One region of the Frankia sp. R43 genome, then DNA from elsewhere that is predicted to be linked to it. Evidence: riboswitches for the same ligand, from Rfam matches in the RefSeq annotation. Region 1 holds a riboswitch; the other holds the start of a gene.
What was found. Region 1 has a riboswitch for cobalamin ahead of metE (5-methyltetrahydropteroyltriglutamate--homocysteine S-methyltransferase). Riboswitches for the same ligand answer to the same signal wherever they lie in the genome.
Positions count from the first base shown of each region.

Region 2: linked by a shared signal. The riboswitch ahead of cobM (precorrin-4 C(11)-methyltransferase) and the one ahead of metE (5-methyltetrahydropteroyltriglutamate--homocysteine S-methyltransferase) in region 1 are both predicted to bind cobalamin.

Region 1 covers NZ_LFCW01000002.1:243,245-250,758, reverse strand. The annotation lists gene ACG83_RS08655 (TIGR03960 family B12-binding radical SAM protein) at 1-141, opposite strand, end outside; gene ACG83_RS08650 (CbtB-domain containing protein) at 563-775, shown strand; gene ACG83_RS08645 (CbtA family protein) at 790-1,683, shown strand; gene metE (5-methyltetrahydropteroyltriglutamate--homocysteine S-methyltransferase) at 1,787-4,147, opposite strand; cobalamin riboswitch at 4,397-4,610, opposite strand; cobalamin riboswitch at 4,863-5,074, shown strand; gene metE (5-methyltetrahydropteroyltriglutamate--homocysteine S-methyltransferase) at 5,240-7,514, shown strand, end outside.
Region 2 covers NZ_LFCW01000004.1:729,220-736,733, forward strand. The annotation lists gene cbiE (precorrin-6y C5,15-methyltransferase (decarboxylating) subunit CbiE) at 1-272, shown strand, start outside; gene ACG83_RS20345 (precorrin-6A/cobalt-precorrin-6A reductase) at 424-1,350, opposite strand; gene cobM (precorrin-4 C(11)-methyltransferase) at 1,338-2,090, opposite strand; adenosylcobalamin (AdoCbl) riboswitch at 2,198-2,350, opposite strand; gene ACG83_RS20355 (STAS domain-containing protein) at 2,416-2,751, opposite strand; gene ACG83_RS20360 (class I SAM-dependent methyltransferase) at 3,020-3,862, opposite strand; gene ACG83_RS20365 (TIGR03618 family F420-dependent PPOX class oxidoreductase) at 4,066-4,503, opposite strand; gene ACG83_RS20370 (class I SAM-dependent methyltransferase) at 4,663-5,484, opposite strand; gene ACG83_RS20375 (alpha/beta hydrolase) at 5,492-6,487, opposite strand; gene ACG83_RS20380 (TetR/AcrR family transcriptional regulator) at 6,563-7,126, shown strand; gene ACG83_RS20385 (SDR family oxidoreductase) at 7,228-7,514, opposite strand, start outside.

The DNA of each region.
Region 1 (7,514 bases):
CGGGTACATCAGGCACCAGCGGACGGCGGTGTCGTCCCACGGTCTGACGACCGAGTTTCCCTCACCACCCACGTACTGAACCGGTTTCCGGACCCGTGGGAGCAGTGGCTCCAGGAGAGGGAACAGTGACTGTCCGGACATGCCCGCGAGCCTATGGCACCGGACCCGGCGCAGCCGAACGCCGCTCTCTGGAAGCGCCGTACGACGACGCGGCATGAGCGGAAGCATCGGGGACGGCGGGTGGAGCCGGGCGGGCACGGCCACGTCACGCCGATCGAGGAGGTCGGGTCGGAGCCCGGCCACGCTCGCCATGAGATCCCCGGGGTGCCTGGCCGTCTACCAGGCCGGAGTGTCGTATTAGTCATCCGCGGCCGGCCGTTGACAGCCTTCCCGGACAGGCCAATACTTCAGTGGTTCACCCCTGGAAGCCGGCGGGAATCCGGCACGGTTGCGCCACTGTGATCGGCCCGTTCGGGAAGCGACGACGGTCGGGCCGGGAGTCAGACCCAGAGTGAACGATCCGCTGTTTCCCGGGACGCAGTTTTCCCAGAAGGGCGCCACCATGGTCACACCCGCCGCGCAGACACGGCATCGTTCCATTCCTCTGCCACTTACCGCTCGCACCCTGTGGCTGTTCGGTATCACCGCTCTCTCGCTCCTGCTCTACTACTTCATCGGTGTGGACCAGGGAGCCACCTCCGTGTTCGGGCATGACCATCACATTCATGAACTCGTCCACGACGCCCGCCATTTCATCGGCTTCCCCTGCCACTGAGGGGGTCACTGATCATGGAGCAGCGTTTCATCTACCGCGCGCTCGGCACGGGGCTTCTCGGCGGGCTGCTGGCCTTCGTTTTCGCGCGGATCTTCGCCGAGCCGTTCATCCAGAAGGCGATCGACTACGAGTCGGGCCGTGATGCCGCGCAGGAGGCTCTGGACAAGGCCGCGGGGCTGGCTGTTCCCGCCGCGGAGGCCGAGATCTTCACCCGGACGGTGCAACGCAACATCGGCATCGCCACCGGCATGGTCCTGTTCGGTGTCGCGATGGCCGGCCTGTTCGTCGTCGCCTACCTGATCGTCTCCCGCCGGTTCCCGCAGATCCGGCCCCGGGTCCTCGCCGCCCTTCTCGCCGGTGCCGGATTCGTCGCGCTCTACCTGGTTCCCTTTGTGAAGTACCCGGCCAATCCGCCCGCGATCGGCCATGAGGACACGATTGGCGCCCGCAGCGGCGTGTACGTGGCCATGGTGGCGGTGTCCCTGGTCGCCCTTGTCCTCGCGTCCGTGGCCGCTTATCGGCTGGCGCCCCGTTTCGGGGCGTGGGGGGCGGTGCTGTTGGCCGCACTGGGTTTCGTCGTGTTGACCGGCATCGCGATGGCGGCCCTGCCCGCCCTCGGTCATCTCGGGGCCAACCGAGCGGAGTACGGCAACTTCGCGACCGAGACTCCGCAGCCGCTGGAGGCACCGGACGGAACGATCGTCTATCCGGGATTCCCCGCGGATGTCCTTTTCAAGTTCCGGCTCTATTCCCTGATCGCACAGATGATTATGTGGGCGACGATCGGACTCGTGTTCGGCCAGCTCGCCGAGCGGCTCTCCGCCGCCCCGGCACCCGCCTCCCGGAAAGCGGAGGGTGCCACACCGATCGCAGAACACCAACTCGGCGACTCCGCCGCTCCGGCCTGAACCAGGCACAGGCAGCTCCCACAACGGTGTGGGCCCGGCGGTTCGCCACACCGGGCCCACACCGTTCTCACCCGCCAGGCGGTCGGGCCGTCGTCAGCGCGGATCAGCCCTGCCCGGAGGTCCTCGGCAGCGTTCCGCGGATCCGGCGGGTCGCGGCGACCATGTTGCGCAGGGCGATCTCGATCTCGCCTTCGTCCCGGGTCGTCGTTCCCCATCCGGGGCTCACCCACAGCAGGGCGGGCTCGATCGCCGCCAGCCGCAGGCGCAACGCCTCCTCGATCTCCTGGACGGTCGGTGCCCGGGGCACCCGCCTGTCGCCCACCCCGGCATCGAGCGCCCGGCGGTATCCCGACCGCCGGAGGTCCGCGACCAGGTCGGTCCACGCGCCGGCGCCAGCCGCCTCGACGCAGGCGACATCGGCGTCGAGCTCCTCGATCAGGCTGACGACGTCACCGGGCTCGGAGCAGCACAGGCGCGTATGGATCTGCGTTCCGGCGTCCGCCGCGGAGGTCGCCAGCCGGAACGTTTCGGTCGTCCATCTCAGGTACTCCTTCCAGCTTCCGCGCCGCAGCGGTGTCAGCACAGGGACTCCGGGCTCGTCGATCTGAATGATCCGGATGTCGGCAACCTGCAGATCATCGATCTCGTCGCGCAGCACCAGCGCGAGCTGGCGGGCGGTGTCGGCGATCGCCTGGTCCTCGCGCACGAACGACGAGGCGAGCATCGTCACGGGCCCGGGCAGGATCGCCTTCACCGGCCTGCTCGTGCGGGCCTGTGCGTAGGAGGCCCAGCGCACCGTCATCGGCCCAGGCCGCGCCACGTCACCGAACAGGATCGGCGGTCGGACATACCGCATGCCGTCGGACTGCACCCAACCGTGGTCGGTCGTCGCGTAGCCGGTGAGCCGCTCGGCGAGAACACGGACCAGGTCGTCCGGCTCCAGCTCTCCGTGGACGAGCACATCCAGGCCGATGTCCTCCTGTAACGCGATCAGCCGGTCGATCTCGGCCGCCATCGCCTGGACGTGGATGCTCTCGCCGGCAGTGCCGCCACACCAGGAGGAACGCGGTGCTCCGATGGCGCCATCCGGTCGAAAGGATCCGGCTGTCGTGGGCAGAACCGGCAGTCCCAGCTTCCCCGCCTGGGCGGCGGCCCGCACCTCGGGCTCCGCCCGGGCGACCGTCAGCTCCCCGCTGTGGATCGACAGCACACGGGCCCGCACCGCCTCGTCGACGAGACCTTCCGGCACGGCGGCGCGGCGCGCGTCCGCGTCGGCGAGCTGCTCGGCCACTGCGGGCAGGTCCTCGCGCAGCGCCCGGCCGAGTAGCACGATCTCGTCGACCTTCTGTCGGGCGAACGCCATCCGGTCGATCAGCCGGGCGTCCAGCCCCCGTTCCAGGGTGAGGTCAAGCGGCACATGGCGCAGCGAGCAGGATGAGCTCACCACCAGGTCGCCAGCGAGCCCCAGCAGCGGGACGCAGGTCGCCAGCGCCGCCCGCAGGTCGGTGCGCCACACGTTCCGGCCGTCGACGAGACCCGCGACAATGGTGGTCGCGCCGATGCCACCGATGCCGGCGAGCGCGACGAGGTTGCCGGGGCCGGCCACGAAGTCCAGCCCGATCGCGTCGACACCCACGGAGGCCAGAACGGGCAGCGCCGCGCCGATCTCACCGAAGCAGGTGGAGACGAACAGCTTCGGCCGCGATGGCATGGCCGCGAGCGACCGGTAGGCGCGGCGCAGCCCAGCCAGTTCGGCCTCGGACAGGTCCCGGGCCAGTGCGGGTTCGTCGAGCTGCACCCACACCGCGCCCGCCTCGGCCAGCCGACCCAGCAGCTCCACGTAGGCGGCGACGAGGTCGTCGAGCAGGTCGAGCGGTGTGAAGCCGGCCAGCGCCACGGTCGAGGCTCTGGCCACCAGGAGAAAGGTCAACGGGCCGAGGAGAACCGGGCGGGTGATCAGACCGAGATCTCTTCGGGCCTCGGTGAACTCGCGCAACGGCTTACGTCCGGCCAGCCGGAACCTGGTGCCCTGGTCGAGCTCGGGCACGACATGGCGGTAGCTGGTCGTGAACCAGTTCGCCGTGCCCAGCGCCGGCAGGCCTCCGCCGCCCCGTGCCATCGTGAAGTAGATGTCCAGGTCCGCGGAACTCCGTGAGTTCACCCCGCCGGCGAGGGCGGCCTGGCGATACCGGTCGGGGACCGCGTCGAACAACACGGCGGTGTCCAGCACCTGGTCGTAGAAGGAGAACGTGTTGGACGGCACCTCGTCCAGCCCGGCGCCGGCGAGTTCCGCCCAGACGCCGGCCCGCAGCTGCGCGGCCCGGAGCTCCAGCTCCGTCGCATCGATACGGCCGGCGCAGTACGCCTCGGTCGCGGCCTTGAGCTCACCGGCCCGTCCGATGCGTGGATACCCGAGAACAGTCGTGCTGACCGCGCCGATGTCGTCGACGTCGCGAGCCGCCATGGTTCCATCCCTCGCCGAGGCGCACCCTGGCCAATGACAGCACGCGGCAGGAGCGGCGACAGCGAGGCGGCGGGCACTCGGCGGCCGGACCGGGATCGCAGGGTCGCCTGCTGACAGGCCAGGGAGGCCCACACAACCCTCGCCGTAACCCGCCGCGCGGCGGGCAGGCTCGCCCGTTCGGCCGCGGCCACAGCCCGCGACACACCGTCGGCCACCGGCCCACCCGCGAGGCCACGGACCTCCGCGCACCGGCGGCGCGCGGGCGGGGGCAGGTCTTCGGACTCGTGGGCGCCCACCGGCCGACTGACCGGCGAACCTACTGGCCACCGCTTCCCGGGCGGAGTACCCACCCAGTGCTACTGGCAGCGTTCGTTCCCACTCACCGCTGCGGGGCAGCCCCGGATTCACACCGGGTTCCCTCTTACGACGTCCTCACTGGCCAGCCGACACATCGCCGCAGGAAACCGACGAACGGACACGCTGGTTACTGCGGCACGCCCGCGTCGACCGGCACGGGAGGACGAACCCACCGCAGCCACGATCATACGGGGCGCCGTCTCACTCATACCACGGCCTCATCCGACGTCCGCGATCGTGTCCCAGGACAACGTCGTGCTCTCGGTGAGTCGCTCGCGCGGCATTGCTAGGCTCATGCACACAGCTGGTTCGACCATTGGCACCGTTCCCGCAGGGCGCGGTGCCGGTGGGAGACGTGAGAGGGAACCCGGTGTGAATCCGGGGCTGCCCCGCAGCGGTGAGTGGGAACGAACGCCGTCCGATGCCATGCCCCATCAGGGTGTGGCCTGAGAGCACTGAACCCGCACCGTCCTGGCTGGTGATGAGTCGGCTGGGGCCGGGTTTGGGAAGCGACGGCCAGTAGGAATCCCGGTCCGGATGGGCCGGTAGAGCCCGCGAGTCCGAAGACCTGCCCGCTGTGCGTGCCCGCGACCGCGGGGCGCTTGGCTGTGACCTCGTGGGCGGGTCCGCGCCGTCGGCACACCTGCTGGTCCGCGTTTTCCGGAGGCCGGCGCGGGGGTGTCGGTGCCGTGTCGGCGCCTGTCGCGAGGTGAGTGGACTCGCGAAGGAGAGCCCATGAGCACGACCAGTCCGACCAGCCTCGCGACGGTGTACGGCTATCCCCGGCAAGGAAGCAACCGGGAGCTCAAGAAGGCCACCGAGGCGTACTGGGCAGACACCAGCGACCCGGAGCGGCTGCTGGCGACGACCCGCCAGCTGCGCCGAGAGCGGGTGGAGCTACTGCGCGCCGCCGGGATCGAGGAGATCCCGAGCAACGACTTCTCCCTCTACGACCATGTGCTGGACGCCGCCGTCCTGCTCGGCGCGATCCCACCGCGGCACCGCGAGACGGTCCCGGACGTGAGCACCCCCCAGGGCCGGCTGGACCGCTACTTCGCCATGGCTCGCGGCAACGACCAGGTCGAGCCCCTGGAGATGACGAAGTGGTTCGACACCAACTACCACTACCTGGTGCCCGAACTCGGCCCGGACACCGCCTTCGCTCTGGACCCGGACAAGCCGCTGCGTGAGTTCGCCGAGGCCAGGGATGCCGGTGTGATCACCCGCCCGGTACTGGTCGGCCCGGTGACCTTCCTGCTGCTGGCGAAGCCCGCGGCGGACGCCGGCGAGGGCTTCGAGCCGCTGTCGCTGCTGGACCGGATCGTGCCGCTGTACGCCGACCTGCTCCAGCGCCTGCGCGCCGCGGGCGCGGAGTGGGTCCAGCTCGACGAGCCGGCCCTGGTCCAGGACCAGCCCGCGGTCGTCCTCGACGCGCTGCGCGGCGCGTACGCCACCCTGACCGCCGTGGTGGACCGGCCGAAGCTGCTGCTCGCCACCTACTTCGACCGGGTCGGTGACGCGCTGCCAGTGCTGCGTGACAGTGACCTCGACGGCGTCGCGCTCGACTTCGTCGGCCCGGCGGCGGCGAACCTGGCCGCCCTCACCGCGGCCGGCGGCCTCGGAGGCAAACGCCTGGTCGCCGGTGTGGTCAACGGTCACAACATCTGGGCCGCCGACCTAGCCGCCGCCCTTGACACCCTGGAGAGCCTGCGGGGCCTGGCCGGGCGGGTCGACGTCTCGGCGTCCTGCTCGCTGCTGCACGTGCCGCTCGATGTCGCTCTCGAGCGTGACCTGGACCCGGAGATCGCCGGCTGGCTCGCGTTCGCCCGGCAGAAACTCGACGAGATCGTCACCCTCACCCGCGGTCTGACCGCCGGCCGCGCGGCCGTCGCCGACGCCGTGAACGCCCGTGCCGAGCGGCTCGCCGCGCGCGCCGCGTCACCGCTGGTACGGGTCGACGCCGTGCGGCACCGGGCCGCCGCCGTCACCGACGCGGACCTGCACCGGGCCAGCCCCTACGGAAAGCGCGACCAGATCCAGTCCGAGCAGCTGAACCTGCCCCTGCTGCCCACGACCACCATCGGGTCGTTCCCGCAGACCCCGGGCCTGCGCCAGGCACGGGCCGCGCTGCGCGCCGGCACCCTGAACCCGGACAGCTACCTCGCCGCGATGCGCGACGAGATCCGGGACGTGATCGCCGAGCAGGAGGAGTTCGGCCTGGACGTCCTCGTCCACGGCGAGCCCGAGCGCAACGACATGGTCCAGTACTTCGCCGAGCAGCTCGACGGCTACCTCGCGACGACCGACGGCTGGGTGCAGTCCTACGGCTCCCGCTACGTCCGCCCGCCGATCATCCTGGGCGATGTCTCCCGCCCGAAGCCGATGACCGTCGAGTGGGCCACTTACGCCCAGAGCCTCACCGACAAGCCGGTGAAGGGAATGCTCACCGGCCCGGTCACCATGCTGGCCTGGTCGTTCGTCCGCGACGACCAGCCGCGGGCCGACACCGCGCGGCAGGTCGCGCTCGCCCTGCGCGACGAGGTGACCGATCTGGAGGCCGCCGGGATCCGGGTGATCCAGGTCGACGAGCCCGCGCTGCGCGAGACGCTGCCGCTGCGGAACGCCGACCGGGCCGACTACCTGGCGTGGGCGGTCGAGTCCTTCCGGCTGAGCACCTCCGGCGTGCGTGACGAGACCCAGATCCACACCCACATGTGCTACGCCGAGTTCGGCGACGTGCTCCAAGCCATCATCGATATGGACGCCGACGTCATCAGCCTGGAAGCCGCCCGCTCGAAGATGGCGATCGTCGCCGACCTCGCCCGCGCCGACTACCCCAACGAGGTCGGCCCGGGCGTCTGGGATATCCACTCCCCGCGGGTGCCCTCGGTCGCGGAGATCACCGAGCACCTGCGGGTCGCGACCGACGTGTTCCCGGCTCGGCGGCTGTGGGTCAACCCCGACTGTGGGCTGAAGACCCGCGGCTACCCCGAGGTACGCGAGACCCTCA
Region 2 (7,514 bases), on a different contig from region 1:
CGACGCCGGACGCCGTGTTCGTCGGCGGCGGCGCGAGCATCCCCGGAGTCATCGACGCCTGCCTGGCGGCGCTGCCGCCGGGCGGGCGCCTCGTCGTCAACGCGGTCACGATCGAGACGGAGGCCGTGCTCGTCGACTGGCATCGGCGGGCCGGCGGCCGGCTGCGCCGGATCGCGATCTCCCACGCCGAGCCGGTCGGCTCGTTCACCGCCTTCCGCTCGGCGCTCCCGGTCACCCAGTGGGTCCACACCGCCCCAACCGATTCCAGGTGATCACTGGCACGCCAGACCCGTCGCGGAACCCCGAGCTTCGGGCTTCCACTGATGCCACTGATCCCCAGCAAGAAGTGAGGATTTCGTTACTGAAACGACCGAAATTCTCACTTCTTGCGTATTGCCAGATGGCCCTGCGTCCCATTTGCACCTATTGGCGACGACTACTTCCGCTATTTGGCGGCGACTCGGCAGTATGGCCAGCGGCCAGCTCCCGCAGAGCGGTCAGGATGCCGGCGGCGTCCGGCCAGGTCCGTGGCGCCGGGCCCGCGGCCGCCGGGCGGTCGACCATGACGACCGGCACGCCGACCGTGCGGGCCGCGTCCAGCTTGGCGACGGTCAGCGTGCCGCCGCTGTCCTTCGTGACCAGCACCCGGATGTCGTGCTCGCGCAGCAGTCGGGTCTCTCCTTCGACGGTGTAGGGACCGCGGTCGAGCAGCACGGTGTGCCGCGATGGCAGCGTGTCCGTCGGCGGGTCCACGGCCCTGATCAGATAGTGCCGGTCCGGGTCCGCGGCGAACGGCGCGAGCTCGCGGCGACCGGTGGTGACGAACACGGCGCCGCCCGGCGGGCAGAGCTCCCGGGCCCGGTCGGCGGCCGCCGCCAGGTCGCCGACGCGACGCCAGTCGTCACCGGGCCTGGCCTGCCAGCCGGGCCGTGCCAGCCGGAGCAGCGGCACCGCGGAACCGGCGCCGCCCGCCCACGCGCCGCCTGAATGCGCACCACCTGAATGCGCACCGCTCGAATGCGCACCGCTCGAATGCGTGCTGCCCGCGTGCGTGCCGCCCGCCTCGTCCGATGCGGGCGAGGGGGCCGCGCAGGCGGCGACGGCGTGCGCGGACATCCTCGCCGCGAACGGATGCGTGGCGTCGACGACGACGTCGATCGCCCGGTCCCGCAGGAAAACGCGCAGGCCGCCGACTCCACCGAAGCCGCCGATCACGGTCTCGCCGGCGGGCAGCGCCGGATCGCGCACCCGCCCCGCGAGCGACGAGACGACGTCCATGCCCTGCTCGGCGACGAGCGCGGCGGCGAGGTCACGTGCCTCCCGGGTGCCACCGAGGATCAGGATACGCACGCACGGTCCCGTTCCGCCGAGTACAGGTGGCTGTCACGGAAGCCCGTCGCGGCGAGCGCGTCGCCGACGACGATGACCGCCGCCCGGCCGATCCCGGCGGCGCGCACGGCGGCGGCGATGGTGTCGAGCCGGCCGCGCAGCACGACCTGGTCCGGGCGTGAGGCCCAGGCAACCACCGCTACCGGGGTGGCGGCGCCGTAGACCGGCAGCAGCTCCTCGACGACCGCCTCGATCCGCTGGATGGACAGGTGGATGACCATCGTCGCCCGGGCGGCGCCCAAGGCCGCGAGCGTCTCCGCGGCCGGCATCGCGGAGGCGTTCTCGCTGGTCCGGGTCAGGACGACGCTCTGCGCCACGCCCGGCACGGTCAGCTCTCGGCCCAGCTCCGCTGCCGCCGCCGCGTACGCGGGCACCCCGGGGCACACGTCGTAACGGACGCCCGCCGCCTCCAGCCGGCGCATCTGCTCGGCGACGGCGCTGAACACCGACGGGTCACCGCTGCAGAGCCGGGCGACGTCCTGGCCGGCGGTGTCGGCCTCGACGAGATGACCGACGATCTCGTCGAGGGTCAGTGGAGCGGTGTCGACGATCCGGGCGCCCGGCGGGCAGTGCGCCAGCACGGCCGGGTCGACCAGGCTGCCCGCGTAGAGGCAGACCGGGGAGGCCGCGATCAGGTCCCGGCCGCGCAGGGTGAGCAGGTCCGCGGCACCGGGGCCGGCGCCGATGAAATGAACGGTGATCGCGTCGCTCCCTAGAAAGGCTTGGAGGACCGTGCCACGGCCAGCCGGAAAGTCATCACGGCGTGCTCAGGGACGGGAGAAGTGAAGTCGCGCAACGGTGGTCACCGGAGCCTCCTTCGGGGATTGTGCGTCCCCGCGGACGGATGGGCATCATGACGGCGAAGTATCTGACTCACCCGCGGCGTTTCGCGGGCTCACAGTGGCGCAACCGTGCCGGACTTCCACCGGCTTCCTTACGCCGTCACGAGGCCCCACCGTAGGTCCGTACCGGATCGGGCGTCAACACCCGCTCCGGCGGCCGACGTCTCCCCCGCCCGGGCCGGGCTCAGAAGCTGCCGACGGCCTCCTTCTCGTCGTCGTAGACCTCGAAGATGGTGATCAGCTGGGTGATGTGGAGCAGGTCCTGGAACTTGGGAGGTGGCTTCAGCAGCTTGAGGTGGCCGCCGCGATGCTGCGTGGCCGTGTAGGAGCTGACGAGCTCGCCGATGCCGCTGCTGTCGACGGTGGTGACGCTGGCGCAGTTCAGCAGCAGATTGCGGGTGCCGTTCTCCATCTCCTCACGGACGGCCCAGCGGAGCTGCTCCGCTCCCATCCCTAGGACGATCTTCCCGCCCAGGTCGAGGATGGTGACACCGTTCTGCTCGCGACGGTCGATCTTCATGAGAATCAGGTGCTCCTTCCGGAAGGTGTTTCACCAGGACGGCTGCCGCGGAAAGCGCAGCACCCTGCGCCCCATGCCCACCCCGCCCCAGCGCCCAACCCGGAGAATTCGTCCGGGCACACAGGGCAATAGTCCCCTGAGTCAACCTGACACAAACACAGCCAGTTACCATCCGTAACAGCAACGCTTCGGGTTTGCGGCCTTCACCGACCCACCTTCGCGGCGTGGCCCCCGGAACGAACCGGGGCCGGTCACCCGACCGGAGTTGTCAGCCAGCCGGGTTCGTCGCGGTGACCAGCCAGGTCGCGGCGGGAAAACGGACGGCTCCCCGCACGAGATGCCGACGCAGCTCCGCCCGCACCTCGTCGAGCAGCGCCGACCAGCCCTGCGGGCCCAGGGCCGGCTGCAACTGCTGCCGGGCCGACCGGCCGGTGGAGGTGCTCAGGATGGTCGCCAGCCGTTCCTCGACCCCGTCGGTGCCATCGGCCCCGTAGTCGCATTCGAAGTCGAGCGCGTTGATAACGATGCCGGACCAGCCCGCCGCACCCAGGACGCCCGCCAGCCGGTCGGCGTCGGCGAACGCGGTCGGGCCAGGCTCGCCAGGCGCCGGGTCCGCCGGTGGCGGGACCAGCCGCCCGGCGAGCACGCTGGAGCCGAGCGAGAACATCGGGTTCTCCTCCCGGCCGCGCCAGCAGGCGAAGACCAGCCGGCCCTGCGGGGCCACAACCCGGCGGATGTTCGCGAACGCCGCCGTCGGGTCCTCGAAGAACATCACCCCGAAGCGGGAGACGACCAGGTCGAACGGCGGGCCGGGCGCTTCCCCGCCCAGGTCGAGAACCTGCGCGTCCCCCACCACGACGGTGGCCACGGGAACCCTGCGCCGCGCCGCCTCGGCCATGCCCGGCGAGATGTCGACCCCGACCACGCTCGCTCCCGCGCCGGCCCCGGCCGCGAGCAACGTGCCGGAGCCGCAGCCGACGTCCAGCAGCCGCTGCCCGGGCCGGACTGCCGCCGCACGGCTGATCGCCGCGGTCACCGGCGCGAACAGGGCGTCGAAGAGCGCCTCGTTCGCGACCCAGCCGGAGGCGTTGTCGCCCCAGGTCAGCCGCATCTGCTCGTTCAGCACACCCTCGACGGTAGCGTGGGCTGTAGCCAGAGCCCGATCAAGAGAGGCAAACGGGGGCGAAGGGTTTCCTGGCGACCCGCAAGAAAGAAGGATTCTGGTCGTCGGAACGACCGAAATCGTTCACTCTTGCGACTCACCAAACCCTCCAACGACCAAAAATCCATCGAACTACCGGGGCAGACACACCACTAGTTGCTGTAGACCCGCCGGGGCACCAGGAAAACGGCGGTTCTCCGTTGCTCGGCCATCACCCGGTCATACGTGGCCCAGTCGTCGTGCGTGCCGCCCGCGGCGACGAAGACCTCCCGCAGCAGCAACCGGAGCCGCTCGGCGTCGATGTCGGGATGCGGGTCGTCCGGGCCGATGAGCTGCGCCTCGCCCTCGGCGGACACCCATCGCCACCCCGACCTGACCGTGACGGTCAGCGCGGGCCTGGCACGCAGGTTCGCGAGCTTGACCCGGCCGTAGGTGACGAAACCGACGACAGGGGTGGTGCTCAGCGGATGCCGCAGGACGCCGACGTTGACCACGGACGACTGAATGCTCTGGTCGGCCCGCGACGTCGAGACGACCGCCAGCCCTTTCTCCTCCCGGCCCAGCTCCGCCAGGTCGTCCATCGTCGCCACAGCCATGCCTCCCCGTCTGTCGGCGCGTCCACTCGCCCGCCCAGCATCGTTTCACGGCTCCGGGCGGCGGACCGACGGCGAGCGCCACGGCCCGCAGCACCTGTACCGGGTCAGGCCGCCCCGCCGGCGCCACCCGGCTCGCCGCGCAGCTGCCCGCGGTCACCCGGCGAAGGTCAACAGGGTGGCTGACGGGCGCAGATCACGCGGGCCGGGCAGGGCCGCGATCCTCCGGAGCGTTCGCGACCGCCATGCCCTGCGGCCGGGCGGTGGCTGCAGGTCCTCGGCGGTGGCCACGCCGGGGATCTGCGCGGGCAGGCGAGCGGCCGCGGAGACCGTGAGGCCGAAGGGCATGGGCGGCGCGGTGTAGCGGTCCGACATGCGGTAGCCCTTCATCGTCCGCCTGCTGAACGCGGGGGGTATCGAGTCGAAGAACAGCTGCCCGGCGGGGAACCGCGCGGCACACTCGGTGATCAGGGACATCACCTGGTCTCGTTCCAGGTACATGAACAGGCCCTCGGCGGAGATGAACACCCCACGTGCCGGATCGGGGACGTCCATCCAGCTGTGGTCCAGCGCCGAGACCGGGATCGCGGTCATGCGTGGCTCCGGCGGCAGCAGGCGCCGGCGCAGGTCGATCACCGGTGGCAGGTCCACGGTCAGCCAGTCGACGCCGGGCCGCCCCAGGCGCCAGTAGGTGGTCTGCAGGCCCTCGCCGAGGGCGACCACAGTCGCCTCGGGGTGCCGGTCCAGGTACGCGCGGATGGCGAGGTCCAGGGCGAGGGCGCGCAGTGGATGGCTCTGGCTGGGCCTGCCGAAGCGTTCGAAGTCGTAGTCGATCCTGCGGTAGAGACGCTCCGCCAGCGGGTCGTCGAACGACGAGCCCGGGTGGATCGACTCCTCGGCCCGGTTGCGCAGCGTCCACAGGCAGGTGGCCGCCACCCCGTCCAGGGCCGTGCCGTCGATCTTCTCTTCTGTCGTCACGGCGGGATCAACGCGTTTCGTGATCAGGCGCCGAAGCATCGGCGGCTCGCGGCGGGCCGGCGAACGAGGCACGGAGGAACTCGAGGATCTCCGCCCGCGCCGCCTCGGCCTGCGGCGCCAGACCCGGGATGCTGAGGAACGCGTGCCCCGCTCCGGCGTACTCGGCCAGCCGTGTCGGCGTCCCGGCCGCCTGCAGCCGTTCGGCGTAGCGGCGGCCGTGGTCGGCCAGCGGGTCGTGGGTCGGCACCACCACGAGCGCCGGGGCCAGCCCGCTCAGACTGTCGGCGTGCAGCGGCGAAAGCTCGCGAGGGTCGGTTCCCGGTGGAACGGCGAGCCGCTGGAACAGCCGCAGCACCGGCACGGCGAGGGTCGGGGTGTCGGCGTGCTCGGTGACCGAGGCGTGGTCGAGCATCGTCCCGGTCACGTCGACAGCGGGGTTGACCAGCACCTGTGCCGTGAGCCGCAGGCCGGACTCGCGGGCGCGGATCGCGGCCAGCGCACTGATCAGCGCGCCGCAGCTCTCGCCGAACACAGCCGTTCGCGCCGGGGCGATGCCCCACGGCCCGGGGTCGCGCACCACCTGCCGGAGCACGTCCCAGCCATCCGCGACGGCCGCCGACAGCGGAGTTCGGTGGTCGAGGAGGCGGTGCTCGACGGAGACCACGACCGCCGGCAGCTGGGCGGCGAGGTGGCTGTTGACCCAGTCGCTCTGCACGGCGGTGCCCACGAACCCACCGCCGTGCACGTGGAGCACGAACGGCAGCTCGGCGCCTTCGCCGGAGTCCGCCGCCGGCCGGTGGACGCGGACCGGGAGTTCGCGGCCGGGCAGCGTCACCTCCTGCCAGTCGATCACAGCGCCGGGGTCCGGGTCCCCCGTGACCGGCCGTATCGCGCTGGACGCCCGAAAGCGGTTCTCCGCGTCGCGGTAGGCGACCAGCTCCTCGTCCGTCATCGTCAACCAGTCCGGCTCCGGCGGACGCTCCGTAAGCACAACCTCACTCATACCTTCTCCTCGTCAACCGAGTTTCGCGACCCAAGGTATCGAAACCTACGGTAGCGAAAAAGGTATCGTGTGGCCATGGCATCGGCCGGATCCGCCAGACCACCCGGCCGCCCGCGCGCCGGCGTCCACGCCACGGTGTTCACCGCCACGCTGAGCACCGTCCACGAGCTCGGCTACGCACGCGCGACCGTGGAGCGCATCGCCGCGGCGGCCGGCATCGCCAAGACGACGATCTATCGGCGCTGGCCGTCCAAGGGTGAGCTGATCGTGGACTGCCTGCTGGACGCGTTCGGCCCGGTGCCGCTGGAGGGGGCCAACCGAGCCGAGATCATGTCCTCGGCCATCCACTGGATCGCGGCGAAGATCGGCGAGCCCGGGGTGGGCGACGCGTTCGCCGGCGTCTTCAGCGATGCCGTCAGCGACCCGTCTCTGCGCGAGATCCTGTCGACGCGGCTGCAGGACCCGTATCGGCTCGCAATCCAGGCAGCGCTGGACGAACCGGAGAACCGGGTCCTGTTCTTCATCGACGTCGTGGTCGGAACCCTGCTGCACCGGATGGGCATGACCGGCGAGCCGATGGCCGACACCGACGTCGCCGCACTGGTCGACATGGTTCTGCCCGCGATGCGCGGAACCTGACCACACGCCTCCCGTTTGTCATCGCGTCCGCTCGCCCGCCCGGCGTCGTTTCACCGGCCTGAGCGACCGCGCCCACCGTTCGGCGCCCCGGGTTCCGGGTTTCAGAACGCCGGGCCGAGCAGGAAGCCGCCGGTCGCGTCGATGGTCTGCCCGGTGATCCACCGTGATTCCGGCGAGGCGAGGAATGCCACGACATCGGCGATGTCGGCCGGCTGCCCGATCCGGTTGAACGCCGACCACGACGCCGCCAGCTCACTCATCCGGGGATCGGAGAGGAAGAACGCGATGTCGGTCTCGACGATGCCCGGCTCGACGGAGTTGACGGTGATGTCGCGTGGCCCGAGCTCCAGTGCGAGAGTGCGCGTCAGCGCGTTGAGCGCACCCTTGG